4 regions of the Desulfofundulus thermocisternus DSM 10259 genome follow, and region 1 is predicted to be linked to each of the others. Evidence: riboswitches for the same ligand, from Rfam matches in the RefSeq annotation. Region 1 holds a riboswitch; each other region holds the start of a gene.
The links. Region 1 has a riboswitch for cobalamin ahead of cbiD (cobalt-precorrin-5B (C(1))-methyltransferase CbiD). Riboswitches for the same ligand answer to the same signal wherever they lie in the genome.
Positions count from the first base shown of each region.

Region 2: linked by a shared signal. The riboswitch ahead of BR83_RS0108485 (carbon-nitrogen hydrolase family protein) and the one ahead of cbiD (cobalt-precorrin-5B (C(1))-methyltransferase CbiD) in region 1 are both predicted to bind cobalamin.
Region 3: linked by a shared signal. The riboswitch ahead of cobT (nicotinate-nucleotide--dimethylbenzimidazole phosphoribosyltransferase) and the one ahead of cbiD (cobalt-precorrin-5B (C(1))-methyltransferase CbiD) in region 1 are both predicted to bind cobalamin.
Region 4: linked by a shared signal. The riboswitch ahead of BR83_RS0108335 (DUF2162 domain-containing protein) and the one ahead of cbiD (cobalt-precorrin-5B (C(1))-methyltransferase CbiD) in region 1 are both predicted to bind cobalamin.

Region 1 is NZ_JMLG01000014.1:26,826-34,309, forward strand. It holds gene cobI (precorrin-2 C(20)-methyltransferase) at 1-299, opposite strand, end outside; gene cbiT (precorrin-6Y C5,15-methyltransferase (decarboxylating) subunit CbiT) at 289-828, opposite strand; gene cbiE (precorrin-6y C5,15-methyltransferase (decarboxylating) subunit CbiE) at 857-1,516, opposite strand; gene cbiD (cobalt-precorrin-5B (C(1))-methyltransferase CbiD) at 1,498-2,601, opposite strand; cobalamin riboswitch at 2,714-2,976, opposite strand; gene BR83_RS0110445 (ATP-binding protein) at 2,990-3,733, opposite strand; gene BR83_RS0110450 (DnaD domain-containing protein) at 3,754-4,530, opposite strand; gene BR83_RS0110455 (histidinol-phosphatase) at 4,599-5,450, opposite strand; gene BR83_RS0110460 (cysteine hydrolase family protein) at 5,447-5,983, opposite strand; gene BR83_RS0110465 (YbjQ family protein) at 6,163-6,477, opposite strand; gene gap (type I glyceraldehyde-3-phosphate dehydrogenase) at 6,779-7,484, shown strand, end outside.
Region 2 is NZ_JMLG01000008.1:83,045-90,528, forward strand. It holds gene BR83_RS0108465 (transposase) at 1-34, shown strand, start outside; gene BR83_RS0108470 (Uma2 family endonuclease) at 197-748, opposite strand; gene BR83_RS0108475 (DUF4198 domain-containing protein) at 848-1,594, shown strand; gene BR83_RS0108480 (CGGC domain-containing protein) at 1,693-2,034, shown strand; cobalamin riboswitch at 2,258-2,538, shown strand; gene BR83_RS0108485 (carbon-nitrogen hydrolase family protein) at 2,678-4,384, shown strand; gene nikB (nickel ABC transporter permease) at 5,108-6,046, shown strand; gene nikC (nickel ABC transporter permease subunit NikC) at 6,050-6,979, shown strand; gene BR83_RS0108500 (ABC transporter ATP-binding protein) at 7,000-7,484, shown strand, end outside.
Region 3 is NZ_JMLG01000026.1:7,973-15,456, reverse strand. It holds gene BR83_RS0112370 (glycoside hydrolase family 15 protein) at 1-464, opposite strand, end outside; gene BR83_RS0112365 (NADH-dependent [FeFe] hydrogenase, group A6) at 568-2,394, opposite strand; gene BR83_RS0112360 (YgaP family membrane protein) at 2,527-2,799, shown strand; gene BR83_RS0112355 (TFIIB-type zinc ribbon-containing protein) at 2,869-3,168, opposite strand; gene BR83_RS0112345 (DUF342 domain-containing protein) at 3,469-4,959, shown strand; gene BR83_RS0112340 (ferredoxin domain-containing protein) at 4,979-5,512, shown strand; cobalamin riboswitch at 5,577-5,781, shown strand; gene cobT (nicotinate-nucleotide--dimethylbenzimidazole phosphoribosyltransferase) at 5,870-6,937, shown strand; gene fbp (fructose-1,6-bisphosphate aldolase/phosphatase) at 7,052-7,484, opposite strand, start outside.
Region 4 is NZ_JMLG01000008.1:45,066-52,549, reverse strand. It holds gene BR83_RS0108350 (cobaltochelatase subunit CobN) at 1-3,947, opposite strand, end outside; gene BR83_RS0108345 (DUF2149 domain-containing protein) at 3,967-4,314, opposite strand; gene BR83_RS15410 (MotA/TolQ/ExbB proton channel family protein) at 4,265-4,954, opposite strand; gene BR83_RS0108335 (DUF2162 domain-containing protein) at 4,954-5,703, opposite strand; cobalamin riboswitch at 5,920-6,194, opposite strand; cobalamin riboswitch at 6,332-6,585, opposite strand; gene BR83_RS0108320 (YqhV family protein) at 6,763-7,038, opposite strand; gene BR83_RS0108315 (MFS transporter) at 7,151-7,484, shown strand, end outside.

The DNA.
Region 1 (7,484 bases):
CCAATGGTAATAAAGGCTACCTTGTTTCCCTGTTGTACCAGTTGTGCTACTTTTTCCCCGGCTATGGCCCAATGTTCTTCTAATATTTGCTTGTTTCTGGACATGGGAAAAGTTAATTCGATAGTTAGGATTTGATGCTTGATTATCTTATTGACCACTGACAAAGCCAGGCTTTCCCGGTCAGCTGATGATTTAGGAACACATACTACATCTACATTTTGTAATATGCGATAAGCTTTTAGGGTAAGTAGCTCTGGATCCCCGGGGCCAACTCCGATACCATAAAACTTACCCCCCACCCTCATCTCCCTCCTTTTGGACAGCAATGATCCACACCGGGTTTAAAGCATGCAGCAGATGATAATTGCCGCGGGAAACCGCACGGGTAACAGATACCTGTACCACTTCCTTTTTCCATGGCAGTTGGTCGAGTAAAACCAGGATGCGGGTGAGTGTTTCCAGGGTTAAGGCGTTAATGACCACTCTTGCTCCAGGATTAAGTCTTATTTGCAGCAGGTTTATTATCTCTTCCAGCTTTCCGCCCGAGCCACCGATGAAGACCCTTTGGGGAACGGGAAGGGGGAGCAACGCTTCTGGAGCGCGACCTTCAATTACCTCTATATTTTTCAGGTCGAACTGGTATATGTTTTTACGGATTAGCTCTCTTGCAACAGGGTTCTGCTCGATGGCATAAACAGTGCCGTTGCCTATTAGCCTTGCCGCTTCTATGGCAAGGGAGCCGGTACCGCTGCCAATATCCCACACAACCTGGCCTGGCCCTAATCGTGCTTTGGCCAGGGTGACGGTACGAACTTCTTCCTTGGTCATGGGAATATCGCCGCGAATAAAAAATTCATCAGGAATTCCCGGAGTCGTGTAAGGCCAGGACTTTCTCATCTATAATCACCATAACACAATTTTTTTGCCCGGATAGATCCATACAGGCTAGTTCACCGGCTGTGGTTTCCAGGATTTTTTCTTCCGGATAACTCAAATTACAACAAACAAAAATTTTTCGGTTGATTATACCTGCTTCTAAGAGCATGCTGGCTATGCGGCTGGGTGAACTTCTCGGGTCGGTAAAAAGGGCTACTTTTTTATGGTCGCGCACCAGCTGAATCAAGTCTTCAACTGGTCTTCCGTGAGCACTTGTAATCAGGGCATCGTGCCAGGGCAGGGCCAGGCGGGCGAAGGCCAGTTGCACAGAACTGACACCAGGAATTACTTCCAGTTCCTCTACAGAAAAGTATTGAAGCAGGTACTGCAGAATACCATATAAACCGGGGTCGCCGGAGGCTATAACGGCTACTCCTTCTTCCCGGTGTCGATTGATAAAATCAACCATGGCCTTAAGGTTATTTTTAATGATAAACGTTTTTTGTCTACCATTGGCTAAAAGAGAAAGATGGCGAATGCCGCCTACCAGCACCCCGGCTTCGGCCAGAGCCTTTTGGGCTGCGGGAGTAAGGTAATCCTGGTGGCCCGGGCCCACCCCAATTATTTTAATTCGCGGCATCCCAGTGCCCTCCCTATTTCCCGGGCATGATGGTCCCATCCCAGGATTTTGCCATCTAAGGTCAAGAATACCGTTCCCACCAGCAAGCGGTGGTGGACGTACTCCATGGCTCGCTGGCTGGCCCGGCTAGCCAGCTGATGGTATATGCCCAATAAATTATGTTCAGCCAGAAGATCTACTACACTTTCAATAGTGCCGGCTTCCATAATATGAGCAATCAGGGTTCTGTCTGCTCCCATCAGGGCAGCATAACTGGCCAGCGTTTCTCGCCGGGCATCCGCTATGCGGCTGTGAGTGTGAAATATTCCAGCTGCAACTTTTAACAGTTTGCCATGATGTCCCCAGAGGAGAACGCCGGAAAAGCCTTTTTCTACACAGTTTTCCAGCATGAACCCCACGAAATTACTCATTTCTACCACGGCATCGGCCGGAAATCCGTATTTATCAACTGCCGTCCGAACCCCCATTTGTCCGGGAGTAAGAACAACCTGGTTAAAACCCGCTGCCCTGGCTACGTCCAGCAGTGGTAATAGAGAATCTTTAAAAGCTTCTTCGGACATGGGCCGAACTATCCCCGTTGTACCCAATATGGATATACCTCCTACAATCCCCAGGCGGGGGTTCAGGGTGCGCCTGGCCACCAGCTCTCCTCCGGGTACGCTGACCGTAAGTTCCACTCCCCGATTGGGAGGAAGGATGCTGTTTACCGCTTCCCTGATCATTTGCCTTGGAACAGGGTTAATGGCTGGCTCTCCTACTGCCACTGCCAGACCCCGTTTGGTAACCCGTCCTACACCGGGTCCCCCGCGGAGCTGGATCCCTTTTTTAGTGGGGCGAGCTTCTACTACAACTGGGAGGCCGTGGGTAACGTCGGGATCATCCCCCCCGTCTTTAATTACCACTGCCCTTGTGCCACCGGGTATATTTACCAGCTTATGGATTGGTACCCTGATTAACTGGCCAGTTGGATTTACCAGGGTAACTTCACCGGGCTTGGTATCATGATAAAGTAATTCTGTAGCCGCACGGGCTGCTGCAGCAGCACATGCTCCGGTGGTAATTCCGTTACGTAAAGATTTAGTCACTTCATTTTTCCTCCTGAAAAAAACACGCCCGGCAAAAGAAGGGCGTGTCAGGTTTCATTACGCCTGCTATCTTTCGCGCGAAGATAGATAGGCCTTTACTGAACTTGAAAAGTTCAGTTTTAAGGGGCAGGCAGGTCTCCTGGCTCGCGGATCATCAGATAACCGCGCCTTCCCGGTCAATACTCACAATAAATATTGTAAAATCACAACAAATTGTTGAAAAATATCTTTTTAGCTTTCCAGTGAGTATATAACCAGTGGCAATTTGCGGCTCCTCCCCGGTTACAGTGGCGGGACCGCGCCGGCTCAAGCAGGTTAGCTGCTCCCCGGTCTTCCCTATTATCCCCCGAGGGGACCCGCCCCTAATATTTAGTTTTTCCTTTTCAGACTAGCTGTCCTGGAGTTTTTCCCTGCGTTTGATCATTCGAATATCATCTTCTACCGATAATCGACAGGGCCAGCACATTTGGCAAATGCGGGACGCAGTTCTTTCCCCCAGATATTCACCCAGGTTTTCCAGGCTGATATTGGTGGTGATGATTACGGGAAGACGGTGATTAACGCGGTAATTTAATATAGAGTAAAGTTTATTTTTGGCCCATTCAGTATAATTATGGGCTCCCAAATCATCCAAAAATAAGAGAGGCACTTCCCTTGCCGTATCCAGCAGGTCTTTTTCCGAATAATGTTCTATTATCTGGCGGTTTTGATCATAAGTAGAGCGCAGGCGATCCAGTAAATCAGGTACGACGACAAACAATAATACTGTTTCTGCTTCCAGTAAAGCGTTTGCTATACATGCCGCCAGGTATGTTTTCCCACTTCCAACGGGACCTGTAATTAAAAGACCATCGATATGCCGGTTTTTTTTAAAGTTTTGGACGAAGTCCAGTGCTGCTTGAAAGGTACGCCTGGCCAACTCGTAATAAGTTATTTTTCGTTCCGGATCTATTCTGAATTTGGAATAATACTTGAAGTCAAATTTATCAAAAGTATGACTACGTAACCCTTCTGGCAATCCAGCTTCTTTAAAACGGTTGAGGATAGCCTTTTGCTTGCTACAGGAGCAGGGAAAAGCCACGTTATTTTTTATCACTATACCCCGGTCATTACATACAGGGCAGGCCTTCATTGGCCAGCATCCTTTCTCCCTTAACTAAGATATAGGGTTTTTAAAAGTGCTTTTTTACGTTCGTCTACCTTTGGTGTGGTATTTTTAACTGAACGTCGTTTCTTAAACTGCGCATCATAGGCGTTTATTTCTTCCAGAGTACGAAGATTATTCTTTTTCCACTCCAGAATAATACTATCAATATATTTAAAATTATGCTTTCCCATCAAGACAGCCCGGCGCAGGGCTTCTAAAACCAGCGTAGGGTTTAATTCTTCAATCCATTGCCGTATTTGTTCTACCTCCATAGGAGAAACAGGACGCCCGAACTCCTGTTCAAATGCCTTTATAATTAATGCAAATTCCGGAGAATTGGCTTCCAGCCGGGTTCTTTTTTCCAGCAAGCAGCGGGTACGCTCTATTTCCCTGACCCTGATACTGGCCCAGATCTCTGAAAGCTTTTCCAGCAACGGTTCAAAATCGTACCCACTCAGGATTTGATCCTTATTTTCATCGTAATACTGAGTTACAGCCAGGACCTCTTTTTCTAACAACCTGTTTAGATTTTGCTGTACCTGGGTTACATCCTGGGACGTACACTCAGCCAGCGCAGAAGCGGAAGGAAGTAAATTTTTTTCCTCTATCTGTAACCTTAAAAGTTGAATGAGAAGGATCATTTCTTCATCGGTTATATCAAGGTGGCGATATAAGCGAAGCAAAAGGTTGGGAACAGCTGTAATGCCCTGGAGTAAAAGATCTGTTCCAAAGGCAGCGGTAATATTTCCCTCACGGTATCTTTTTACCGTTCTACCGCTCATCATAACCTTCCTCCCTGTTAGTGAATATTTTATGGTAAGGGAGGAAGTTTGTCCAGATAAAAAAAACCTTATAAGGGGCAGGGTTGACGAGCAGTAAATGTATATACTGCTAACCCCATTTCTTTTAGCATAATTATCGCCTGCTTTATATATGCTCCCAGTTCTGAAAGCCGGTGCGCGTCAGAGCCAACGGTAAATACTTTCACACCATACTCACGGGCCAGGAAAAGAATTTCCCTGCTGGGATGAAACTCGCTTAGCCCCCGTTTTATGCTGGAGGTGTTTACTTCCAGGCCAATTTTTTTTCGTGCCATATCCTTCAGTATAGGCTCGATCTTTCCCTGATGGGCATCTATTAAAGTTTTACCCCAGAAGCGTTCACCATGACGGCGATAAAGATCCAGGTGAGCTATACAATCAAAAAGGTTACAATTTACCGCATCCTGTAATATCTGGAAATATTCGTTTAATGCCTCATCTACAGTATGAGAGGAAAAGTACTCCTGGCTTTCTTTCCAGGAAGATATGGACTGGTGAGCAAGGCAATGTATTGAACCCAGTACATAATCGAATGGATAACTGGTAATAATTTTTTCTATTCTTTCCTCACAACCCCGTATATACCCAATTTCCACGCCGGCTTTAATTTTTAAATGTGTACTTCGTAATTGGTTTCGAGCATTTTCAATTTCAAGGAAGTAATTGTCAAGCCAGCTCAGGTCTTCCATGGGATGAAATTTTCCTTCTACCCGCACAAACCAATCTTTTTGCCTGCGCACCGGGTCCACTTCCAGATGGGGGGTAAAACAGATTTCTTTCAATTCAAGTTTTAATGCCCTCTGACAATATTCCAGAATGCTTTGGTCTTCGGCATCAATGGAATAACCCGGATGTATATGGTAGTCCAGGAGATATATCATTCAACAATCTCCGCTCCTAAAACTGTTTCCATTTGTTTTAATGCCCAAAGATGAGCTTCTTCATCAAAACTGGCTACACCTTTAGAATATACTATGGTTTGGTAATCCCTATTCCGCAATTCCTCTACAGTGTATAAAACGCAGATATTGGTGCAAACGCCTACAATGTGGACTGCGACTGGATTAAGGTCTTCCAAAATTTTACTCAAATTGGTCCGGTAAAAACCACTATAACGTGTTTTGGGAACTTTAATGGCAAAGGGGTATTCTTCAATCAGCGATGCCAGTTCATCAATAAGGCTTGCTCCCGGAGTACCGTAAACGCAATGGATGGGAAAACGGGAGAATTCCGGATCTTCTGGTGAATGAGCATCCATAATAAAAATTATCGGTTCCTGCTGGTTCATGAACTCTTTCACTTTTTCCACCACAAACGGGACAATCTTTCTGCCGTTTTCACCGCAATTTAATGTTCCGTTGCTATCAATAAAGTCCTTTAGCATATCTATTACCATTAAAACATGGCGAGGCATAAATATCCCTCCTTATATTAAACTTGTAGCTATTACTAAATCTGTTAATACTAAAACCATTAGTATTTTAACATATCTTTTTCAATACTGGTAGGTACAGTAGAAAAACCCAGTGCCCCTGGCAAAATATAACACGTTAAAATCCTTTATAACCTAATCCTGGCACTCTGGTAATATTTTTATTCAACCTTCACCGCTGTACCACTGGCTGTAACCATGAGCATACCTTCCCGAATTACTTCATAATCAAGATCAATACCGATTACCGCATTGGCTCCCAACCGCCGGGCCTGGGTGGTCATTTCTTCCAGGGCAATCTGGCGGGCCTGGGATAGTTTGGTTTCATAAGCTCCAGATCGACCTCCTACAATGTCGGTAATGGTGGCAAATAAATCCCGTACTATATTAGCACCCATTATTGCTTCACCGGTCACGATGCCCAAATAAGCCAAAATTTTTTTCCCCTCTACATTGGGAGTGGTTGTTAAAATCATATAACAAACCTCCTTATTACAGGATATATTAATAGGAGCCGGGTTTCTTTAAGGGGTTATTTGCGTACGATAATTTCACTATTTACGGGGTAAAATCCATATTTTATTAATCATAAGTGTCATTATATATTATTTTATAAAAAAATTGACGGGTAATTCTGGATTCTGAACTAACTATTGCATTTAAAGGATAGTCTATGATATTTTTTATTTTACACAAGGTAAATATACCGGATAAGCATTAAACTTTAACATTTGGAAAAAATAGAACGTGTAGCTATCCTGAAAAGGGGTGAACTGTATGACGGTAAGACTTGGAATTAACGGCTTTGGTCGTATAGGCCGCAATGTGTTTCGAGCTGCTTTAAATCATCCGGAAATAGAAGTTGTGGCAGTTAATGACCTGACTGATGCTGCTACACTGGCTCATTTACTTAAGTATGATTCTGTTCACGGGATCTGTCGTGGCGAGGTGGAAGCAGTTGACGACGGTTTCATTGTTAACGGCAGAAAAGTCAAGGTGTTCTCGGAGAAAGATCCCGGTAAATTGCCCTGGGGCGAGCTGGGGGTTGAAATAGTGGTGGAATCTACCGGTCGTTTTACCGCCCGGGAAGATGCCGCCAAACACCTGGAAAGTGGGGCGAAAAAAGTGTTAATCAGCGCCCCTGCCAAAAACGAAGATATAACCATAGTCATGGGTGTAAACGAAGATAAATACGATCCTGCCCGGCACAAAGTTATATCCTGTGCTTCCTGCACCACGAACTGCCTGGCACCGGTTGTCAAAGTGTTGCATAACCGCTTTGGTATTGTGCGGGGCCTAATGACTACCGTTCATTCATACACTAACGATCAGCAGATTTTAGACCTGCCCCATAAAGATCTAAGACGTGCCCGTGCAGCAGCCCTGTCCATCATTCCTACCACCACTGGTGCCGCTAAGGCTGTAGCTCTTGTTTTGCCTGAATTAAAGGGCAAGCTCAATGGGATGGCCATGCGAGTACCTA
Region 2 (7,484 bases), on a different contig from region 1:
GCCGCAGGTATTGGCGCCGAAAAAAGCGGCCTGACGTATCTACGATGAGTAGTAGACGCCTATGGACCGGGCCTGGTTGTGGTGACGCGACCATGTAGCTCACGAGGAAAGCGTAAGACCTGCGCTTTAGCAGGTAGCATTCCGATGACATGAGAAACCTCCGGGACGAAGCCCCCGGGCTTGTCCCGGGGGAGGTTCACGCAAATACCTCCTTGCCCTTGATGGTGAGACCGGGCAAAAGATGAGGTTGCCAGCTATCCTCTTCGCCGTAAACTCCGGTTTTGACGTAATCATTGTCCTTCCACAGGTATACCGTCACTTTCCGGGCGTCGGGGTCCACAATCCAGTATTCTTTGACGGCATGGCGGGCGTACAGCTTTTTCTTCAGGTCAAGGTCTCTTTCGGCAGTAGAAGGCGATAAAATCTCGATGATCAGGTCGGGTGCCCCTTGAATGTTGTTTTCCCCCACAATCGAAAGGTTCTCGCGGCTCACGAAGAGCACATCCGGCTGTACCACATCGTGGCGGCTGAAAAGCACATCAAATGGCGCCTCGTAAACTTCTCCCAGGCCGTGGGCTTTGGCGAATGACCATAAAATGGTAGCCAGGTTTAAACTTATCTTCTGATGCGCCCGCTTGGGGGAAGGAGTCATGAAAAGATCGCCTCCGATAATTTCATACCGCCTGTCTTCAGGCAAAAGCAGGTAATCTTCGTAGGTGAACTTGAGGTGCTCAGGGATGGAGGACATTAAATCACCTCCAGGGCGAGCGTTTTTAAAATTAAGGAATGTTAGCAAATTGGTCCTCTCATTAAAAGTATACCACTTAAACCAGGGGAGGAGTTCTTCATGTTGAAGGTAGTGCAGGGTCACGAAATTTGGGTTCTGCCCGAGGGAAGTCATGGTCACGAAGGACATGAAACCCGGTGCCGGATTTTTTACGGGCACGCCATGCGTCCCGATGGCCTGGCGGACCCGGCGCGGCTGGCGGCCTGGGTGCTGATCCCCGGTGGAGCAAAGCTTTCCTTAAAGGTAGAAGCGGGAGATGACCGGTTTCACCTGGTGGCGTTTACGCCCGACCGGGATGGGTTCTGGCCCGTGACGGTGGAGAACGACGTCGGGCCGGTGGCGGTTACCGCGGACGGTTTTTACCGCCGGGGGACGCGTAAAGACTACCCGGATGCCCGGGAAGTGGGCTACTACTACCAGTATGCCAGGACATACGTGCAGGTGGGGCATTTCTGTGCCACCTGCGGCCCGGTGGTGCAGCCACCGGAAATCATCAACCTGGCCCACGACCTCGAACTGATTCTTACCCCCGGTGCTTACCGGGTGGGGGACGAAGTAATTCTGGAAGTTCTTTACCGCGGCCGGCCTTTACCGGGGACAGAAGTGAAGGCGACCTGGAGCCTGCGGGAAGAAGATGACTGGGGGCTAAGCGCAAAAACTGATGATGCAGGACGGGTGAAGTTTATCTTGAGCAATCCCGGGCACTGGCTTTTTTACACCCGGGTTGCCGACAAAACCCTGGGCCGGGAAGACGAGTACGACAAAAAGGTGTACAGCGCCACGCTGAGCCTTTTTGGTGTACGGTGAACCCGTTTGGAAGGTTTTATTGACAAGTGATGAAGCAATTAATTGACATATGATAAGTGGTATGTTATAACAAAACCAAAAAAGGAGTGATTTGGAAGGTGAATGTACTCATTGTAAGTTGTGGTTCCTACGTATCCCAGGGTTATGGCTGTCCCGGCGAGTGGAAGTGTTTTAAAGCCGCCCGGGACCGGGAAGGAAACTTTAAGGATTATGATTCTGTGAATGTGGTGGGTTTCCTGACCTGTGAATGTCCAGGGAGATCATTGATTCCAAACATCGGTTGTGTTAAGAAGAATGTAGATTTTGATGTTATCCACCTTTCCACCTGTATGGTTAACGCCTGGCCGGCCTGTCCCTACAGGGATGTGGACGAGCTTGCCAAAAAGATTACGGAAAAGTTTGGGGTAAAGGTAGTCAAGGGAACTCATGATTACGCATAGCTGACGTTCAAAAGAGAACCGGATAGTTCTCTTTTTATGGGAAAGGGGAAATCTTCAAAAGCCCAGGGCATCCAATCCGGCTTCCGTCTGCTTAACGATAGCGGTTTCTGGAAAAAGGTAACGGCTCAAAGAAATGGATTTTCTTCGTAGAAACTTGATTTCGGTGGACCGTTGTTAATGCGACGGGCTGGGTTACGGGTCTTTATATCATCCTTTTTAGAACTGAAATAATGCGTAACGGGGTGTCCTGCTTCCCTGATGGGGGCAGGCTGAAAAGGGAAGCCGGTGCAAATCCGGCGCGGTCCCGCCACTGTGAGGGGGAAGGGACCCACATAATGTCACTGTCCAGCACTCAGTAAGCTTGTTTTCAGCTTTGATAGAAATTGGTTACTGCTACGATAAGGTTACGGCGAAGGGAACCATAACATGGCTGAGTGCTGGATGGGAAGACGTGGAGTTCCGATGAACCCGAGCCAGGAGACCTGCCCCGTTTTTTCACCATGCTGCCTACGCGGATAGGGAGGTGGTAGGTCTGATTTTCCATGCCCCCGCTTTATGCGTAGCGGGGGTTTTTGATTGCCCGTTTTTAATTGCCAGAAGGAACCCCGGCATTGTATCTGGCCGGACGGGCGGAAATTTCCGGGTGGGAAAAAAGTTTCTTGATGAGGTGTTAAATATGCCGGAAGAAGTCAGGGTAGCTTTAATCCATGCGGCCATCAAGTGGAAAGATAAGGAACATAACCTGCGGCGGTTGCTGGCCTTAAATGAAGAGGCTGCTGCCGGTGGTGCCCGGATCATTGTAAATCCCGAGCTGGCCACCACGGGTTATGCCTTTGAAAGCAGAAGGGACATTTCCCTCTTTGTGGAGACCGTTCCCGGCCCGACCACGGAATTGTTCGGTGCCCTGGCCCGCCGGTACGGGGTCTATATCTGCCTGGGGCTGCCGGAAGTGGATTTAAAATCGGGTATTTATTATAACACCGCAGTGCTCATAGGCCCCGACGGCCGGGTAATGGGTGAGCATCGAAAGCTGGCCCCTGCGTTTAAGGAAAATCTCTGGGCGGCCAGGGGTAACCTGCCCGTGCTGGTGGCAGAAACCTGCTTTGGTAGAGTGGGTGTGCTCATCTGTGCCGATACATACTGGTACAAGGCGGCGCGAATGGCTGCCCTGAAAGGTGTCCGGGTGCTACTGATCCCGGCCAACTGGCCGCCCCATCACTACCCGCCGGAAGTTTTCTGGCGTGCCCGGGCTCTGGAAAACGGAGTTTATGTACTGGCCTGTAACCGTACGGGTCAGGATAAGACAATGAACTGTAATGCCTCACAATCGTTTATCATTGGCCCCGACGGCAGCGTTTTAAAGGAAGTACAGTCTGCGCATGACACCATCCTTTATGGCACGTTGCCTTTAAAAAACGGAAAAATTTTTACCCCCGGGGCCGGTGTCCTCCTGGGCGACAGGCGGCCGGAATTTTATGCCGGTATAACGCTGGATACCTTTTCCCAATTTGAACCGGAGGCGCTGCTGGGGTTGCCCGCAGGAAAGGAATTTGCCGTAGCCACTGTTCAGTTTGCTCCACAGGCTAAAGAGCCGGTGAGAAATACCCGGCGCATTTTATCATTACTGGACCAGGCTGCAGACCTGGCTGCCCGCAGGGGTATGAAGCTCGACCTGGTTGTTTTTCCGGAACTTGCTGTAACAGGGGCCATATCTCAACCGTCACAGGCAGGAGAACTGGCCGAACCGGTTCCCGGCCCTGTTACCGTGGAGGTTGTCCGAAAGGCAGAAAAGCTGGACCTGTATGTGGTGATGGGGGTGTTGGAAAGGGAAGACGGTCAACTGTTTAACACTGCCGTGTTGATCGGTCCGGCGGGATTGCTGGGAAAATACAGAAAGATACACTTAAGTCCCTCCGACAGGGAATGGGCTCGCCCCGGACAGGAAGATTTTTGCTTTTTTGACCTCCCCTTTGGCAGGGTGGGCATTTTACTGGGGTATGACCTGTTTTTTCCGGAAAGCCTGGAGAGCCTGGCCAAGCAGGGCGTGGATGTGCTCTGCGTTCCCGCCCTCTGGAATGATGAAAAAAGCCAGTTTATCTGGGAAGCCAGGATAGCCGAACAAATGCACCTGGTGGTGGCCAACCAGTGGGGGTCCAGTGGCTCTTTTTGTGCTCTGGGCGGCAGCTTAATTTACAGTTATTCCCGGTACTCTGAAAGGCGCGTGCGGATAGTGTCTCCTGTCAATGAGGACAGGATCAACATTATGCTTTTAAACCCGAAGGAAACCAGGCAGAAGAAGTTCCTGGAAGAAGTGGATTATGACCTCCTCCTGACACATTACAAACTTTAGGCAAGACTAGACTTTCCTTGCACTGTGTGGTACAGGTTCATCGGCTCCCAGAGGGAGGCTCCCCGGGAACGGAACGGCTGGCCCCCGCCAGCGACCATATAGGACGCTTGCCTTTCGAGTAAAACTTTAGCACGGCAAACTTACCGCTGTCAAACTGTTGTTAAAAATTTTTTTACTTTTGCCTAGGATAACCAATAATTTTGGTTGACTGCTAACAACCCCGGACGTGGTCAGGGGACTGCAGAACCTGGCCGTGGAACGCCGCTCCCGGGACGTACCGTGGAAAGAGTGGCCGGTTGCCGGAACTGTCCGGATAGATTCTTATGCGGCGGCGGTTGCCCGGCCCGTGCTTATGCGTATACCGGCCGGGTGGACCGTGCCTGTAAGGCAGAGATTGCCTGTTAAGGAAAGTCTATCTGGATTTTGTTAAATAGGAGAATACTTATGCTCATATATGAATTGCCTGCATTAAAACTTTTTAGTTAAAATTTTTGTTTTGCCTTTTTTGCAGGAATTTTTTACACAATGTAGTATTATGAAACTAATGAAAGAATATTTTTGCCAGTAAGACGACCGAAGTCGTTGGGTTTTTAAGAAAGGCAATCTAACAAAGGCTATCTAAACAGTTAAAAACTCGAACGGTAAAAGCCACGAAGGCAATGTTTTCCTCATCGAAAGGGGGTTGCTTTTTCGTGGCTTTTAATTTTCAGGAGCGTGCATTAAATGAGCCGTTACCTGCTAAAGCGTTTTCTGTACCTCATCCCCGTGATGCTGGGGGTATCCATCGTCACCTTCGGGCTCATTAACCTGGCGCCCGGTGACCCGGCAGAGCTTATCTTGCGCTCCGGCGGGGTGGAACCCACCAGGGAAGCCGTGGAGGCCCTGCGGGAAGAGCTGGGTTTAAACGACCCCCTTTACGTACAGTACGGGCGCTGGCTGTGGCGGATGTTGCACGGGGACCTGGGCAAATCTTTTCGCACCGGGCGGCCCGTGGCGGAAGAAATTCTCTCCCGCTTTCCGGCCACCCTGGAGCTTGCTTTCGCGGCCATGGTCTTCATGATATGTCTTGCCCTGCCGGCGGGGATCCTCTCTGCCCTTTACCGGCACGCATTCCTTGACCACTTAAGCCGCCTCGGGGCTCTTCTGGGCGCTTCCCTTCCCGGCTTCTGGCTGGGGCTCGTGCTCATCTACTTTTTCGCCGTGAAACTGGGGGTGCTGCCGGTAATGGGCCGGGGCGGGTTGAAGCACCTGGTGCTGCCGGCGGTAACCTTGGGGTTTGGGCTGGCCGCCGTCTACGCCCGGATTTTGCGGGCCGGCATGCTGGACGTGCTGGGGCAGGACTACATCAAGGTGGCCCGGGCCAAGGGGTTGAAGGAAAAGTGGGTGATCGGGCGCCACGCCTTGAAAAACGCCCTTTTGCCCGCGGTGACGTTACTGGGCATGAGCTTCGGGCACCTTCTGGGGGGAGCGGTAATTGTGGAAACCATCTTTGCCTGGCCGGGCGTGGGGAAGTTTGCCGTGGATTCCATCTTTAACCGGGACTACCCGGTGATCCAGGGATACGCCCTTTTCATGGCCGTGGTTTTTGTCCTGGTGAACCTGCTGGTGGATATATCCTACGTTTTTCTCGACCCGCGCATCCGCCTGGAAAGGGGGAAGTAGCCGGTGGGCATCTCGAAAAACTCCGGTGTTGGGGTTGCCGGTTATCCTGCCGCCGGGAAACCGGCGGGCCGGGCAAGAGCCGGCCCGCGCGGGCTGCCGGGTGAGGTGCTGGCAAGACTCTGGCAGGATAAACTGGCTCTTTTGGGGCTGGTGATCATCCTGGCCGTGGTGGCCGTGGCGGTCTTTGCGCCCTATATTGCGCCCAACGACCCTGTAAAGGTGGATCTGGCGCAGCGTCTTGCACCGCCCGGCGCGCAGTACCCCCTGGGCACCGACCACCTGGGGCGCTGCCTCTTGTCGCGGTTGATCTATGGCACGAGGGTTTCCCTGGCCACGGCGGCTCTGGCCCTGACGGCGATCATGCTCATCAGCATCCCCCTGGGTACCCTGGCGGGCTACTGCGGGGGGCGGGTGGACAACGCCATCATGCGGGTAGTTGACGTGCTGCTGGCCTTTCCGGGCCTGATCCTGGCGCTGGTCATCGCCGGGACGCTGGGGCCGGGGCTTTTAAACGTGATGCTGGCGTTATCTTTAGTCTGGTGGGTGGGATACGCCCGGGTCATCCGGGGGATGGTTCTTTCAGTGAAAGAGAAGGAATTCGTTCTGGCGGCCCGGGCCTGCGGCACGCGTGAGATGGGCATCATCACGCGGCACATCCTGCCCAACGTGCTCTCCCCGGTGATCGTCCTGGCCACGCTGGACATGGGCAAGCTGATCCTGGCCATCTCCGGGCTTTCCTTCCTGGGCCTCGGCGCCCAGCCGCCCACGCCGGAGTGGGGGGCCATGCTGAACGACGGCCGCCCTTACATGCAGGTGGCGCCGCAACTCATGGTCTACCCGGGTCTTTGCATCATGACGGTGGTGCTGGCCTTCAACCTGCTGGGCGACGGCTTAAGGGATGCCCTGGACCCGCGGGGGATTACCAGGCTTTAAAAAAACAGGGGGAGAACCGGATGTCCCTTGTTCCTGTTTTAAAGGTGAATAATTTATCCACTCACTTTCATACCCGGCACGGCGTCATCAAGGCCGTAGACAGGGTGAGTTTTGTGGTTGCGGCCGGGAAAACCCTGGGCCTGGTGGGAGAGAGCGGCTGCGGTAAGAGCGTTACGGCCCTGTCCATCCTGCGCCTGATTGAGCCGCCGGGAAGAATTCTCTCCGGGGAAGTCTGGTTAAACGGCTGCAACCTGCTCAAGCTCCACCCAGGGCAGTTGCGGCAGGTGCGGGGCAGGGAAATAGCGCTGGTTTTCCAGGATCCGCTGACCTCCCTGAACCCGGTTTTAACCATCGGCACGCAGCTTGCGGAAACCATTGTCTCCCATGAAGAGGTATCCCGGGCTGAAGCGCGGCGTCGTGCGGTGGAGCTTCTTTTGCGCCTGGGCCTGCCCGACCCGGAAAGGCTCATGCGCCTGTACCCTTTTCAGCTTTCCGGGGGCATGCG
Region 3 (7,484 bases), on a different contig from region 1:
CGGAACTGGATCAGTGCCCGGTGGGAGAATTCCAGGTACATGGTGTCGTATAAAGCTGACTCGTCAATGAGAAAGGTGCAGTAGACCACCAGGTTAAAGAAGCGTGCCCGGTCCGACAGGTTGGTCACCCGGTACTGCCGGGCGAGCACGTCTTCTTCCGGCAGGATAAAGTCCGCCTGCTCCACCAGGAGGCCCGGGTGGTCCCTGCGCCTGGTGGTGAGAACCACGGGGGTTTCGTTCAGGTAGCGCTGCTCGCCGTACCAGGGGGCATCGTGCAGCCACCACACCCCTTCCGGGGTGGGGGCCACCTGCCGTATACCCGTGAAGAACTGGCCGAGATGCTGGGCCTGGTCGATATGGGGCCAGAACAGGCGGTAAAGTTCCCCGCTGCTTTTAAGGGTGGCCAGCATGCGGCCGTTGCCGATAACGGCGCCGGGGAGAAGGGGAAGCAACTTGCGACGCATGGGTTAACCTCCGGCAGAAAATTTTTCACCGGTGCCCGGTGATATATTAATAGTTTACCGGTTTATTCCTTCTCTGGCAACGAAAAATGTTTTTTTGTGTTTTTTAGTGTAGGAGCTGGCGCATGGCCCTTTTCCGGGGGGTATAGTGGGTGTGCAGGATTTCCCTGGCTTTCTCGCTCAGGGGATGGCCCAGGAACTCCCGGTAGATCTGCTGCACCGCCGGGTTTTCATGGGCGCGGCGGAATTTTTTATTGATGTCGATTTTGTAGAGGGCCTGGGCCCGCTGCATGCGGCGCTTCACCATATCCGCTTCCCGCCGGTTCAGCCGCCCCAGGATGGGCTGGCCGCCCCCTCCCACACATCCTCCCGGGCAGGCCATGATCTCAATGAAATGGAATTTTTCTCCTCTTTTCAGCCGTTCCAGCAGGCGCCGTGCGTTTCTGGTGCCGTGGGCCACGGCCAGGCGCAGGGTCTGGTTCTTTAGTTTTAGCCGCGCTTCCTTGATGCCGCGCAGGCCGCGAAATTCCTTGAATTCCAGCCGGGTGGGGAGATCCCTGCCCTCCACCAGGGCGTAGGCGGTGCGTATGGCCGCTTCCATGACCCCCCCGGTGGCGGCAAAAATGGCGCCGGCTCCGGTGGACAGCCCCAGGGGCTGGTCGAATTCCTCGTCGGGCAGCTCATCAAACCGGATCCCCGCCTGGCGGATCATCCGGGCCAGTTCCCGGGTGGTTAAAACGTAGTCCACATCCCGCAGGCCCCGGGTGACCAGTTCGGGCCTGGCGGCTTCAAATTTCTTGGCCGTGCAGGGCATGACCCCCACAACCACCATCTTTTTGGGATCCAGGCCTTCTTTTTCCGCGTAGTAGGTTTTGGCCAGAGCGCCGAACATTTCCATGGGGGACTTGCAGGTGCTCAGGTTATCCACGAATTCGGGGTAGAAATGCTCGCAGAATTTCACCCACCCCGGGCTGCAGGAGGAAATAAGGGGCAGCTTGCCGTGTCCCTTCAGCCGCTCCAGCAACTCGTGGGCTTCTTCCACAATGGTCAGGTCCGCGGCCAGTTCGGTGGTGAAAACCCGGTCAAAACCCAGGCGCCGCAGGGCGGCGGCCAGCTTTCCCCTGACAATTGTTCCCGTGCCCAGGCCGAAGGCCTCCCCCAGGGTGACCTGGATGGCCGGGGCCACCTGCACCACCACAAATTTGTCCGGGTCCTCAATGGCCCGCCAGACCTCATCGATGTATTCCCTTTCGGTGAGGGCGCCGGTCGGGCAGACCATCACGCACTGCCCGCAGCTGATGCAGTCCACCTCGCCCAGGTCCTTGCCGAAGGGCGGGCCGATGACCAGGTCGAAGCCCCGGTTGCGCGGCCCCAGGACGCCGACGCCCTGCACCTCCCGGCAGACCGCCTCGCAGCGGCGGCAGCGCACGCATTTGTTGTAGTCCCTGATGATGAAGGGATTTTTATTGGCTACGGGGTACCGGCGCCTCTCCCCGGTGACCCTTACCCTGCGTATGCCCATCTCATCGGCTAGGCGCTGCAGCTCGCAGTTGAGATTGCGCACGCAGGTGGGGCACTCCCCCCCGTGTTCCGAGAGCAGCAGCTCGACCACCCTTTTCCGGGCCCGCCTGGCCCGGGGGCTGTGGGTGTACACCTTGATGCCTTCACTGGCCGGGTAAACGCAGGACGCCTGGAGAGATCTCCGGCCGTTGGCTTCCACCTCCACCAGGCAGACCCGGCAGATTCCCGCCTCGTGAATTCCGGGCAGGTAGCAGAGGCTGGGTATTTCAATGCCCCGGGAGCGGCAGATCTCCAGCAAATTCATGCCTTCAGGTACTTCCGCGGGCTGATCGTTAATCCATATTTTGACCTTTTTCTCCCCCGGCTGCGGGACGGGCTGGCACCGGCCGGCGGGAATCGGGGCCGTTTCCACACGTATCCCCTCCTTGGCAGTTGTGCTGCGTTAAATCTGGCTGACCTTAGTGTTTGACCGGGGGGGGTTTTTAATGCGCTTTCGCATAGTTTGTTTTCCGGGCGTGCAAGCTAAAAAGCGGGGTGAAATGGAATGTGGAGGAAGCAGAACGTGGGGCCGGTGGACCGGCTGGCCCGCATCCTGGGAGGTACGGCGCTGGCCGCGCTGGCCAGGCCGCCGCTGTTGAGGGCGCTGGGGATCTTTTGGGCCCTGGAAGGGGTGCTGGGCTACTGCCTGTGGTACGACCTCATGAATATAAGCTCCATGCCGGAAGATAAGGAAAAGGAAAGCTTCCCCGCTGCCGGGAAGGCCGGGGATGATGGGGAGGCCCTGACCGTCCCCCCGGATGTGGCGGGGCTGGCCTGACGGCGCAGCCCCGGGCAGCCGCCCGGGAAGCGGAAAATAAATGTGGTCCCCGCTGGGGGACCATGTTTTTTACATGCCCTGGATGTAGCTTTCCTGCCCGCAGCTGGAGCAGCGGTAGGAGCCGAAATTTTTAACGGTTCGCTTGAGATGTCCGCAGTTGGGGCAGCGGTAGGTGGTCACCTCAAAGAGGCCGCTGGAAAGGAGCATCCAGGCGGCAATACCCGCCACCACCCCGGTAATTACGGCGGGCGCCTGCAGGGCAACGCCCAGCCCGGCAATTAAAAAGAGCATCCCGGCAAAATAAACCACGCGCAGTAAAATAAGAATTAATTCCAGTCCGGGCGTCCTGATTTCCCCCGGGTAATACATTGTCTTCCCCTCCCCTTGAAGAAGCAAATGGGCCTTTATCATGGTTATTTCGCGTGGAATGAAAAAATTCCTCCCCCGGCAGACAAAAATTTGCCGCTTCCGGGGCCCGCAGGTGGCCGCGGCTCGCCGCCGCTTTCCGGCATTAAGCGGCACCCCTGGCAGGAGATCCCTGTGCAGATGTGGAAGGATTTACGTAAATGTTGCTGCAGGGAAAAAGGGCCGCTTTCTTATTTTTGGCCGGGATCTTCCGAATAAAGTTATAAGGGTGATTTTAAGCAAGCTGTACTGGGGGAGGAAATGGTGGCCGGCGAAAATTTAAAGGTAACCATAAGCGAGGACGGGCTGAGGGCTTATATTTCCGCCCCGGAAGGCGTTACCGTCCTGGAGCAGGAGGCGGTCCGCGAAGCACTGCAGGCGGCGGGGGTGGTTTGGGGCATTAAAGAGGAGGTGGTGGCCTCCTTTGCCGCCGGTCCCCGGCCGGAGCCGTTGCTGGTGGCGGAAGGGGAGCCGCCGCAGCCCGGTGTGGACGAGCGGCTGGAGATTTTTTTCGAGGAGGAGATTCCCCCCGGGAGGGCCGGGGAAGGGGAAGAACGCGTTGACTTCCGGGAGACCAGCACCATTGTTTCCGTGGAGTCCGGGACCCTGCTGGCGGTAAAGCATCCCCCGCAGCCGGGGCAGCCGGGCAGGTCCGTGACCGGCGAGGTTCTCCCACCCCCGCCGCCGGTACTGCTGGAGCTGCAGGCGGGGAAAGGGGTGGAGCTGAAGGAAGGGGGCACCCGGGTGGTGGCCGCGGGTAGCGGGCGGCCCTGGTACAGAAAAGCCGGGAACACTTATATTTTTTATGTTGATCCCCTCCTGGTTCATCAGGGGGATGTGAACATTAAAAGCGGTAATATTAGATTCAAAGGGGATCTGAAAATACTGGGCAATGTTTGTGAGGCCATGGAAGTGGAGGCAACGGGTGCTGTGGAGATCACCGGCCTGGTGACCCGGGCGGCCGTGGTCAGCGGCCGGAAGATGCACGTTCACCGGGGGGTAATCGGCAGCAGGCTGCGGGCCGGCACCGGCTTTCCGGGGGCCCTGAAACTCTCCTTCATGTTCCGGGATATACGGTCCGGCCTGGACCTCCTGCGGGCGGCCCTGGAACAGGTGAAGCAGCGGCAGGGGAAAAGCCCGGCGCGGCTGGATTTCGGGCGGGTTCTCATGGCCCTGATGGATACCAGGTTTAAGCATTTGCGTCCCCTGGTGAAAAACACCCTGCGGGAAATTGCCGCCGTCAGGGCGATGGTGCCGGAGGAAGTGGCCAGGTGCGGCCGCTCCCTGAACTGCCTGGTTGGTCTGAACCCCCTGACGGTGAAGAATTTCGATCAGGTGGTCAGGGACGTGGAAGCCGCCGTCGCCCTGCTGCAGGAGGCCGCGGAAAACCCGGCCGATGTGGTGCTCCCCTCGGCCATGAATTCCACCATCCAGAGTTCGGGGAGCGTTTTTGTGACCCGGCAGGGGTGCGTCAACACCACCATCAGTGCCGGGCGGGACGTGGTGATCAGGGGTTCCTTCAAGGGCGGGGAGATTTTCTGTGACGGCAGCGCCGAGGTGGAGGAGCTGGGCAGCGCCCTGGGGGCGCCCCCGGTGGTCCGGGTGGGAGCATCCGGGGTGATCAGGGTGAAGCGGGCTTTCCCGGGGTCCGTGGTGCAGGTGGGGCAGCGCCGCCAGGTCCTGGCGCAGGAAACGGGCTCCATCAAGGTCCTTCTCAATAAAGAGGGGGAGCTGGATATCATTCCGGGAAAATAATAGTTTTCGGGGAAGGGTGATGGTTTTGCGCGAGGCTTTGCTCATGGTGGCTCAACTGATGGCCCTGGCAGCCCGTACCGCTCCCAAGGGGCTGGGCCAGGATTACGTGGGCGTCAGGATTTTATCGGGGGAAGAATTATCCCGGCTGGCCGATGAAATGGAACGGTTCGGGAAGGAGCGGGGGAAGGTGAACTTCGACCGGGATGCCGATAATGTGCGCCGCTCCGACGCGGTGGTCCTCATCTCCCTGACGGAGAACAAGCCCCTGGGCCTGAACTGCGGAGCCTGCGGTTTCAGCCGCTGCGAGGACCTGCAGAGCCATGAGGGGCCGGAGTTTCCCGGGCCCCTGTGCGCGTGGCGCCTGCTGGATGTGGGTATTGCCCTGGGCTCGGCGGTGAAAACGGCCAGCCTCTTCAATGCCGACAACCGGATCATGTACCGGGTGGGGACGGTGGCCCGCCAGATGGGCCTGCTTCAGGGCCCCATTGTGGTGGGTATTCCCATTTCGGCCACGGGCAAGAATATTTACTTTGACCGGCCGGTAAAAAGTTGAAATATTTTTCCGGACGGCAGGAAAAGTAAAGGGGTGCGTCGAAAAACTATTTTATAATAAATGGCATATATCAACACCGGCAGGTGCCCCCGCTTTTGCGGGGGAGAATAGGGAATCAGGTGCGAATCCTGAGCGGTCCCGCCACTGTGAATGGGGAGCGGCCACCGGGATGATGCCACTGGCAGGGCACCCGCTGATGGGTGTCGCCGGGAAGGCGGGTGGCCGCGAGGATCCTGAGCCAGGAGACCTGCCTGCCGGTTTTGCCACCGCTGGATGATGGTAAAGTCCACGGCCTTGATGGGGCTGTGGACTTTTATTTTTAGCCAGATCCATTAATTTGCAGGGAGGTTGGTGAAATTGCTGCTGGAAAAAACCATAGGCGAGGTGGGGATGCTGTACGAGCAGCCCATGGCTGAGGCCCGGGAGCGGCTGGACAGCCTGATCAAGCCGCCGGGCAGCCTGGGCCGGCTGGAGGAGCTGGCCATTCAGCTGGCGGGCATTACCGGTAACCCCCGCCCCGTGGTTGGCGACCGGGTGATCATCGTCATGGCCGGCGATCACGGGGTGGTGGCCGAAGGGGTCAGCGTGGCGCCCCAGGAGATCACCCACCAGCAGCTCCCGGCTTTTCTCAACGGGGTGGCCGGGATCGGCGTGCTGGGGCGGCTGGCCGGTGCCCGTCTGGTGGTGGTGGATGTGGGGGTGGCCGTGCCCGTGGATTACCCCGGGGTTTTGAACAGGAAGGTACGCCCGGGTACGGGAAACATCGCCCGCGGCCCGGCCATGACCCGCGAGGAAGCGGTGCGGGCGGTGGAGGTGGGCATCGAGGTGGTCCAGGAGGAAATCGACCGGGGGGCCACCCTGATTGGCCTCGGCGATATGGGCATTGGCAACACCACCCCCAGCAGCGCCATTGCCGCGGCGCTGGGAGGCTTTGACCCCGGGGAGGTCACCGGGCGGGGGACCCTGGTCAACGATGAAGTGCTGCAGCGGAAAATAGAAGTGGTGTCCAGGGCGCTGGAGGTGAACCGCCCCGATCCCACCGACCCCCTGGATGTTCTGGCCAAAGTGGGCGGGCTGGAAATCGGCGGCCTGGCCGGGGTTATCCTGGGGGCGGCCGCCCGGCGGGTGCCGGTGGTCATCGACGGCTTTATCACCACTGCCGCCGCCATGGTGGCGGTGGCCCTGCAGCCCCGGGCCAGGGAGTTTTTAATTCCTTCCCACCTTTCGGGGGAGCGGGGTCACCGTCTCATCCTGGAGCACCTGGGGCTGGTACCCATGCTGCACCTGAACATGCGGCTGGGAGAGGGGACCGGGGCAGCCCTGGCCATGCACCTGGTGGAAGCGGCCTGCCGGGTGATCAACGAGATGGCCAGCTTTAGCGAGGCGGGCCTGACCGCGCTGGATGAGGAAAAGATATTGAAGTAAATAAACAGGCCCTGGAAAGCCGGCGGGCTTTTCCAGGGCCCGTATAATTTTTACCGCGGTACGGCCCGCTGCTGTTTGGCGGGCGGAAATTCAACTGGCAGGTCGACCGGTTGTCTAGCGCAGTTTTTCGAAGCGGTCTTTCAGCTTTTTCAGCACCTGGGGCATGGTGGTGTATTCCATTTCGTCCAGGTGCAGCCGGTGTGGTTCGAAGGGTCCCAGGCTGCGCATGTAGCTGGCGATTTCGTTGGCCATCTGCCGCGCCTGATCGAAGGCCGGGTCGGCAAAGAAGTCCTGCGGCCCGATGAGCTTGCCGTCGGCAAGCTGGAAGCCCAGGGCGACCACCCGGGGCGGGCCGTCAAAACGGGATGGGGTGGCCTGCTGCATGCTGACCGGCATCAGCGGGCCGCTGTGGGAGCCGCGCATCCAGCCGCTGACCAGGTGGGGTTTGGTGAAGGGTTCCAGCACCTCGCCCACGGCCGGCATGCCGCTCTGGCAGCGCACGATGCACACCGGGTCGTCCTTACCCACGTAGCGGCCGGCCATCAGG
Region 4 (7,484 bases), on a different contig from region 1:
ACCTGCTGCCAGGCCCAATCACCAATACCCTCCAGAGTGGCATCCACGAGGAACATGTTGGCAACGTGGTCGCCAATCTCCCGGGCCCCGGCGTAACCTTCCTTAAGCATCCCCTCGATCCATTTGGGGTTCAACAACCTGCTCCGCAATTCCGTACCCACAAACTCACTGAAAGTCTGCACCCGGGCACTGCCGGTACGGGTGTTGACGATATACGACTGCACTTTCTCGCCCGAGGCCGCTTCCGCCGCCAGTTTCAGCCCGCCCAGATACTGGGCCACGTCATCGTTGTCCAGCACGCCCCACAGGGAATCCCGCACCTGGGTAACCACATCCACGCTTTTCAGGATTTCCCGGAAAACATCCCGCGCCGGCACACCATAAGCAGTCTTGCCGTAAATGTAGGACATGCGGTTCATGTAAGTATCCACCAGGTCCTTCTGGTCCTCCCAGGCACTGGTAGCCTGGGCCAGCTCAGCGACGCCGGTGCCGTAGGTTCCCGGAGCGTCGCCAAAGATCCTGGCCAGCGCCAGAGCATCCGCATCCTGCTCCGGCAAGCCCTGCTCCTGCAGCTTGTCCCGCAGTGCCAGGTAAGTCCTGCGCACCAGGTTGCTTTCCGGGTCCTCGTTCAAAAGAGCCACCTTCCTGAAGGCCTCATCCAGCACACCCACCACATGGGAAAAGGTATCCCGGAATAATCCGGAGATGGTCACCAGCACGTTGATCCGCGGCCTTCCCAGTTCCTCCAGGGGGGTGACTTTCACCGTACTCACCCGGCCGCTTTTATCCCATACCGGCTCAGTACCGATTAACCGCAGGATCAGGGCCACAGTTTCTCCCTGGGTGCGCATGGTTTCGATGGCCCACAGCACCACCCCCACCGTTTCTGGATAACGCCCGTTTTCCGCGTAGAATCTTGCCACCAGCTGATCGGCCGCCTCTTTGCCCGTTTTCCAGGCTGCCGCATCGGGCACCATGCGCGGGTCAAAGGAAACCAGGTTCCTGCCCGTGGGCAGGGCATCGGGTACCCGCACCGGGTCCCGGCCCAGACCGGGTTCGATGAATTCACCTGAAAGAGCCCGGAGCAAATTAGTTATCTCGTTGCTGGTCAAGAGCAGGCGCTCTCTGATTTCCTCCCGGCTGCCCTCTCTGGCCGCATTATCGTAGGCCACAATGGAATCAACCATCAAATCCAGCATTTCTCCCTGGGGTGGCAGACCGAAGGTATGCAGGCCGTAGGGCATGAGCTCCGTTGCCAGCTCCTCCAGGTATTCGTGAAGAAGGGAAGCCACCCGGGAAAATTCAGTCGCCTGAAGATCAATGCCCAGATCCTGATCCAGGCTATTTGCCTTAACCTTTTCAATAATTTGTTCCTGCAGGCTGGCCGCCCTGGCTGTATTGCCCCCGCTTAAGGCATTCTGATATTCCACCACCAGCTGCTGCAATTCGGCCAGCTCACCGTAGAGCCCGGGCTGGATCATGGGCGGTATCAGGTGGTCGATGGTTACTGCATAACCCCGGCGCTTGGCCTGAGTTCCTTCACCGGGATTGTTCACGATGTAAGGGTAGATATCCGGCATGTTCCCGATCAAAACATCTGGCCAGTCATTTTCTCCCAGCCCCACACTCCGGCCGGGCAGCCATTCCAGCGTGCCGTGGGTACCCAGGTGAATTACCGCATCGGCACAGAACTCCTTCTGCAACCAGAGGTAAAAGGCTATATACTGGTGGGGGGGAGGCAAAGCTGGGGAATGGGCAATCTTGTCGGGATCATCCCCCCACCCCCGTACGGGCTGCGGGCCAAGGAAAATGTTACCCAGCGTGGCACCGGGAATAACCAGGTTGCCTTCGTAAACCATGATGTTACCCGGAGGTGGACCCCATTCCTTTTCCACCTGCGCCCGCAGTTCCCCGGGCAGGGTAGTGTACCATTCCAGGTATTTTTCCACGGGAAGGACTAAGGCTCCCGCCTGCACCAGTTCGGCCAGTTCTCCCGGCGCCCAGCTGCCGACATTTCTTCCTTGCTTACGAATTATTTCTTCTATTGCCTGGGGGCTGAGGTCGCCTTCCACCCGGTAACCATTGTCCCGCAATGCCTGCAAAATAACCGCTGCGCTGGCAATACTGTTTAAATAGGCGGCACCGATATCATCCTTACCAGCATGGTGGTTATAGTAAACAAGGGCTATTTTTTTGTCTGCATTGCTTTTCTGCCGCAGGTTAACCCAGGCCAGTGCCCGGCCTACCAGGCGGTCAATGCGGTCGGGAAGGGGTACTTTTTTGACTATGCGAGCCCCCGTACTTTCATCCACCCTTACCAGCGTACTGCCGCCCATGAATACCGGCTCAATGCGTCCGTCCAGTTCAGGATAGGCAATTTGCCAGGCCACCTCGCTGCTGATACCTGCCGGGTTGCTCTGCCAATCCTCTAAATCGCTGCTGTAAACCGGTGCCATAACCGGTACATTTAACTGCTTAAACAACTCGATACCGGCTTCCGGCTGGCCGTAAATGAAGTTAAATCCAATCCCGGCAATGAGAAAGTCCACCTGTCTTTTGCCGCCGGGCATAAAGAAGTCCTGAAAGGCCGTTTTGCGGCTGCTGCTGTCACTGAAAACCAAAAGCGCATTGACTCCCCTGGCTTCCAGTTCCCTCTGGACAGCCAGATACATGTCGATATCACCATTTTTAAAGAAGCTATCGTAGCTAATAATGCCGACCCACGGAGCGCCTTCTTTTAAATGTCCGCTGGCCTTGTACCAGGCGAGATAACCACCTGAAGTACCGAAAGTACCCGGCGGCAGTCCCGTACCGCCTCCACCGCCGGTAGGCAGGTATACGGCATCTTGCACGCTCTGGTATACCCGGTCCAGGTCAAACCCGGAAAGCTCCGGCCCCCAAAGGGCATCATATACCGCCCGGTAGACTGTAGCCCGAGCATCCCCCAGATAAGCGGCTGTAACCCGGTCATAAAGGGCATTATAAACAGTATCTACGGCCAATCCGGCCCCCTGACCGTCGCCCTGATATACCGCCTGGTAAACAGACTGGCGCACGGTATCATAAAGGGCCTGTAATCCCGTTTCTCCCTGCTCCGCCAGGTATACGGCCCCGGCTACAGTCTGGTAAAGATCCCGGGTATCCAGTGCGGGAGCATCCCCGTCCCGGTCGCACACGACCTGGTTTACCGCCAGCCGGGCCAGTGTCCAGTTCGTATTGTTATCCGGCTGATAGACGGAAGCGTAAACGCTGTCATAAACTGCCCGGTGAACTTCATTTAACGCCAGGCCCCGGGCTGTACCATCACCCGCCGCGTATATTGCATTGCACACCGTCTGGTAAAGCCCATCCACATTAAGAGTCAGTCCTTCAGCCTCAGGATGGTAGATGAACCGGACGGGCATTTTAACCGGATCTAACTGTTCCCCGGTTTTGACCTGCCCGTATGTAGAGGCCAGATACAATACCAGCCGCCTCATATTTTCCACGCCGCCATTTACAAAATATTTAGCCAGGAAAGTATTTTGACTTTCATCAATACGGGGGTAATCAGGAAAAGAACCGCTACGGGTGGAAAGTACCTCGCACTTTTCAGGCAGGTCCTGCAATAAAGGCCCAACTGTTTGAATGGTTGTAGCTCCAATCATTTCCATCAAGAATACATCTGCATCCTGCAACGATTGCATCAGCTGCTGGATTTTTTCTTCGCTCTTCAGGTCGTTGGAGCTAAATAACTTCAGCTCAACAGGATAGTTCTGCAGCTGGCCGTAAGCATCCACCAGGGGTACCAGAAACCCCTCACTGCCCAAAAGCATGACCACCTTAGTACGTGCATTTTCATTTGCTGCAGCCCCGGAAGCACTTATTAAGAAAACAATAATCAGGACTATCAGGCTCAGGGATAGCAAGGTCGGGTGTTTTTGCCATTTTGCTTTACCTGTGGGCATTGATCCACTGCCACCTCACTTATTGGCTGTTCTTTTCAATCATGATCAACTTCCCGGTCTTCGGGTCCTGGTAAACCGTACCCATCTCCTGGTAACCGGAACCGCCCCCCTGTTCTATCCCGGGTATTTCCTTTAATTCTTTACCCCGTTCCACATTAATCACCCGCTGAATGCTTTGCATGAGTCGCTGTTTTTCCTCGGGCTTTACTTTAGCAAAGATAATGTTCTGCAGGTTCCAGGAAAGAACCAGGGCTACCATCAAACCGCAGCAAAAAACCAGCATCACATCAATCAGATTGGCCAGACCGCCCAGGGGATCAACTTCTTCTGCGGACAACCGCTCCCGCCTCTGTCTCCTGAACAGCACGGCCCTCACCCCCCACCACCAGTTCCAGCAGCAACTCCAGATACCGTAAATCCTGCTCGTACCAGCGGCGCCGCACCCTGGAAATAAGAGCACCCACCGCTCCGGCAGCCACACCCACTACCGTGGTATCAAAAGCAATGATCACTGCTTCGGACAATCCCCGCACATCACCCTGCCCCAGAGCAGCCAGCCCGGGACCAAGGGGGATAAGAGTGCCCATCAACCCGAAAACCGGGCTGAGTTTGGCCAGTAAATCCGTTTTGTCCAGTGTTTGTTTAAACCGGAATTCTTCACGGTCCAGTATGTCCTGAGCCACCAGCCTCCTGACCTCAGGGGACAGTCCGGGTTTTGCCAAAAGATCCGATACCAGCTTTTTTTGGCGCGGATTTAAAGCACTGCTATCAAGCACCTGCTGCAGGTTGCGCATCTGCCAGAGGGAAACCCCTCCCACGTCATGAATTACTTCCAGCAGGTTGACTGGCTGAATAACTTTTCTTCTCCTCATTTCAGCCACAAAACTACCCAGTTCCATGAAGGCAAAAACGAGAAAGAAGAGCAGACCCACAATATCGGGAATTAGCAGGCTCTGGGATGCGGCATGCAAAATTTTGGTTAAATATTCGGAACCAGGAATGGTCATCAATCATCACGTTCCTTTAAAAAATTGATCTGATAGCGAAAATAACCCGCCAGGCTTAAGACCACCAACCCCGCTAACACCGCCGCCAGCCAGCGGGGTGATTCAATTTTTATGGCCGCCATGGGCATGGCCATGGCCTGGACAAAGTTGGGTATAAAAAGGGCGGAAATCAGGGTTGCCAGCCCGGTAAAAAGCAAGAGGGGGTTAAAAAAAGCTTCAGGATTGAGATTGCGCAAGATAATTACCCTGCGTACAAGAATGCTGCTGGATAAAACAAGCACACAAAACAGTACCGCCACATATAATCCCAGGCGTAAAAGCCCGGTGCCCAGCATAGAACCGGCCAGAATAACGGATAAGGCCAGAGCTGCCAGGCATAAAGGGCAGGGTAAAAAGCCCAGGGCGTACTTAAGGCGAGACAGGCCACGGAAAGGGAAGAGGTAACCACCCGGGGTACAGGAAGGATAAACACCCCGCCCTGCCCTTTGCTCCCCTGCCTCCTGCAAGCCAAGGTAAATGAAGAAAGCAGCTGCCAGCAGGGCGCCGGCAAAGGTATACCGGTCCAGAAAGGCTACCAGCGCCTGCCGATAGACATTAAAAACCAGGATCAGCCCGTAAAGGACAGTACCAAACAGAAAAGACACCAGTAACAATCCCCTCCGGCCCAGCCAGGAAGTGCCCAGGATCAGACCTGTTTTAACGCTGAGAATGATGGTGGCTGTCAGCAGGCCGCCTAAAATTGTAAGCATAACTATTCACCGCCGCCTTCCGACAGATTCCTTACTGCTCAAGGTACTGGATAGATTTAATAACCTGTTGCTGGATTCACCACGGTACCATATACCGGCATTTGTTTAAACGTTTCTCTACCGATAAAAAATCCCCCATCTACATCAGATGGAGGATCCATTTCCCGGCTCCAGCAGCCAGGACATGTCAAACCACCCCCTATCCGCGTAGGCAGGTCTGGTTCTGGGGAACAGGCAGGTCTCCTGGCTCGGGATCAATGGGTACTCCACGCCTTCCCATCCGGCACCCAGCCCGTAGCGGGTCTCCCGGTCATTTCATCCACCGGCAACCAGACCCTTTCCCGGGCCGTAAAGCACCCGGCCGGGTGCTGGACAGTGACCTTATGTGGAGTCCCTCCCCCTCACAGTGGCGGGACCGCGCCGGATTTGCACCGGCTTCCCTTTTCACTTTCACCCCTCAAGGTGAAAGCACCTGTTCCACTATGCAGTTGTTTAAAGTGTACATTCAGAAACAAATAACTTAACCCCGGCCCACCAGGGAAAACCGGGGTTGATAAATAAAGGCTGGCAATCTACCGATAAAAACGGCAGTTGATACCGGCACACGCCCCTGTTTCCTGGGAGGCTCCCCGTACCGCGCACCCGGGCAGGTCTCCTGACTCATGGGTCATCGCCCGCTTTCCGCCTTCCCAGCCCGGCACCCAGCTTGCTTTTACCTCCGATTCCTTCCAGCAGGAACCGGCTCTCTCCTCGCTGCATGCTGAACCAGTGGCCCAGTGGAAAGCTGCTACCCAAATACAGTGGCCCCACCGTCCAGGATTCTCACCTGGTTCCCTTTTACCCCTGCCGGCTGGCAGGAAAACCCGGATACGGCCGAATACTTATTCTCCAAAACAGCAGTTATTTATTCCACTTGCCTGAAATAATAACATATTTCTGACAAGTTGTCCATATATAATCTGATTCCCCCCGTACCGGTTTTTTACCCGTTGCCGGTGGCGTTGAATGTTCATGGGCTCCTGCCCAAATTTCACGGCCCTGGCCCGGGAGTATTTCCAGCTACATCCGGTTAATACCAATAAAAATCAGAGCAACTCCCAGCAGGATTATAGCCATGGAAGAAAGAGAAACTTTACCGGCCAGGCCGGCAAGACCCAGGCTGGTGGTTGTAAGCAGAATTGTGGGTCCTACCAGGGCCAGCAGGCTATTTATTTTTAAGGCTGTTTCCACCCGGTTAAAGTACAGCATTAGCATGGCAGCGCTGAATTCAATGGATGAGGAAAGCAATCTTAAAAGGGCCATGCTCAAGACGATGCGGTCCAGGAATATGAACATAAAATCCCTCCTGCCGGTTTTTACTAAAATTTCTTATGCCCTGCAGCATTCATAAATGCATAGGCGGGGTTAAAGGCAGGGAAAACTTTTGGCGAAAGGACGGGGAAACTCAATGAAACAGCAAAAAAGCACCCTGGTGCTGGCTGCCTTGAGCGGGGTGCCCTTTATTATGGTTCTGGGCAATTCCATGATCATCCCGGTGCTGCCTGCCATCAAGGAGGCGTTGCACCTCACCCAATTTAAAGTCAGCCTGCTGATCACCCTCTTTTCTGTTCCTGCCGGGATTATCATCCCGCTGGCCGGTTTCCTCTCGGACCGTTTTGGCCGCAAAAAAGTAATTGTACCGGCACTCATCCTTTACGGACTGGGCGGTATACTGGCCGGGCTGGCAGCAATTTTCCTGAAAAGCATGGTTTACCAGGCCATTCTCGCCGGTCGTATTTTGC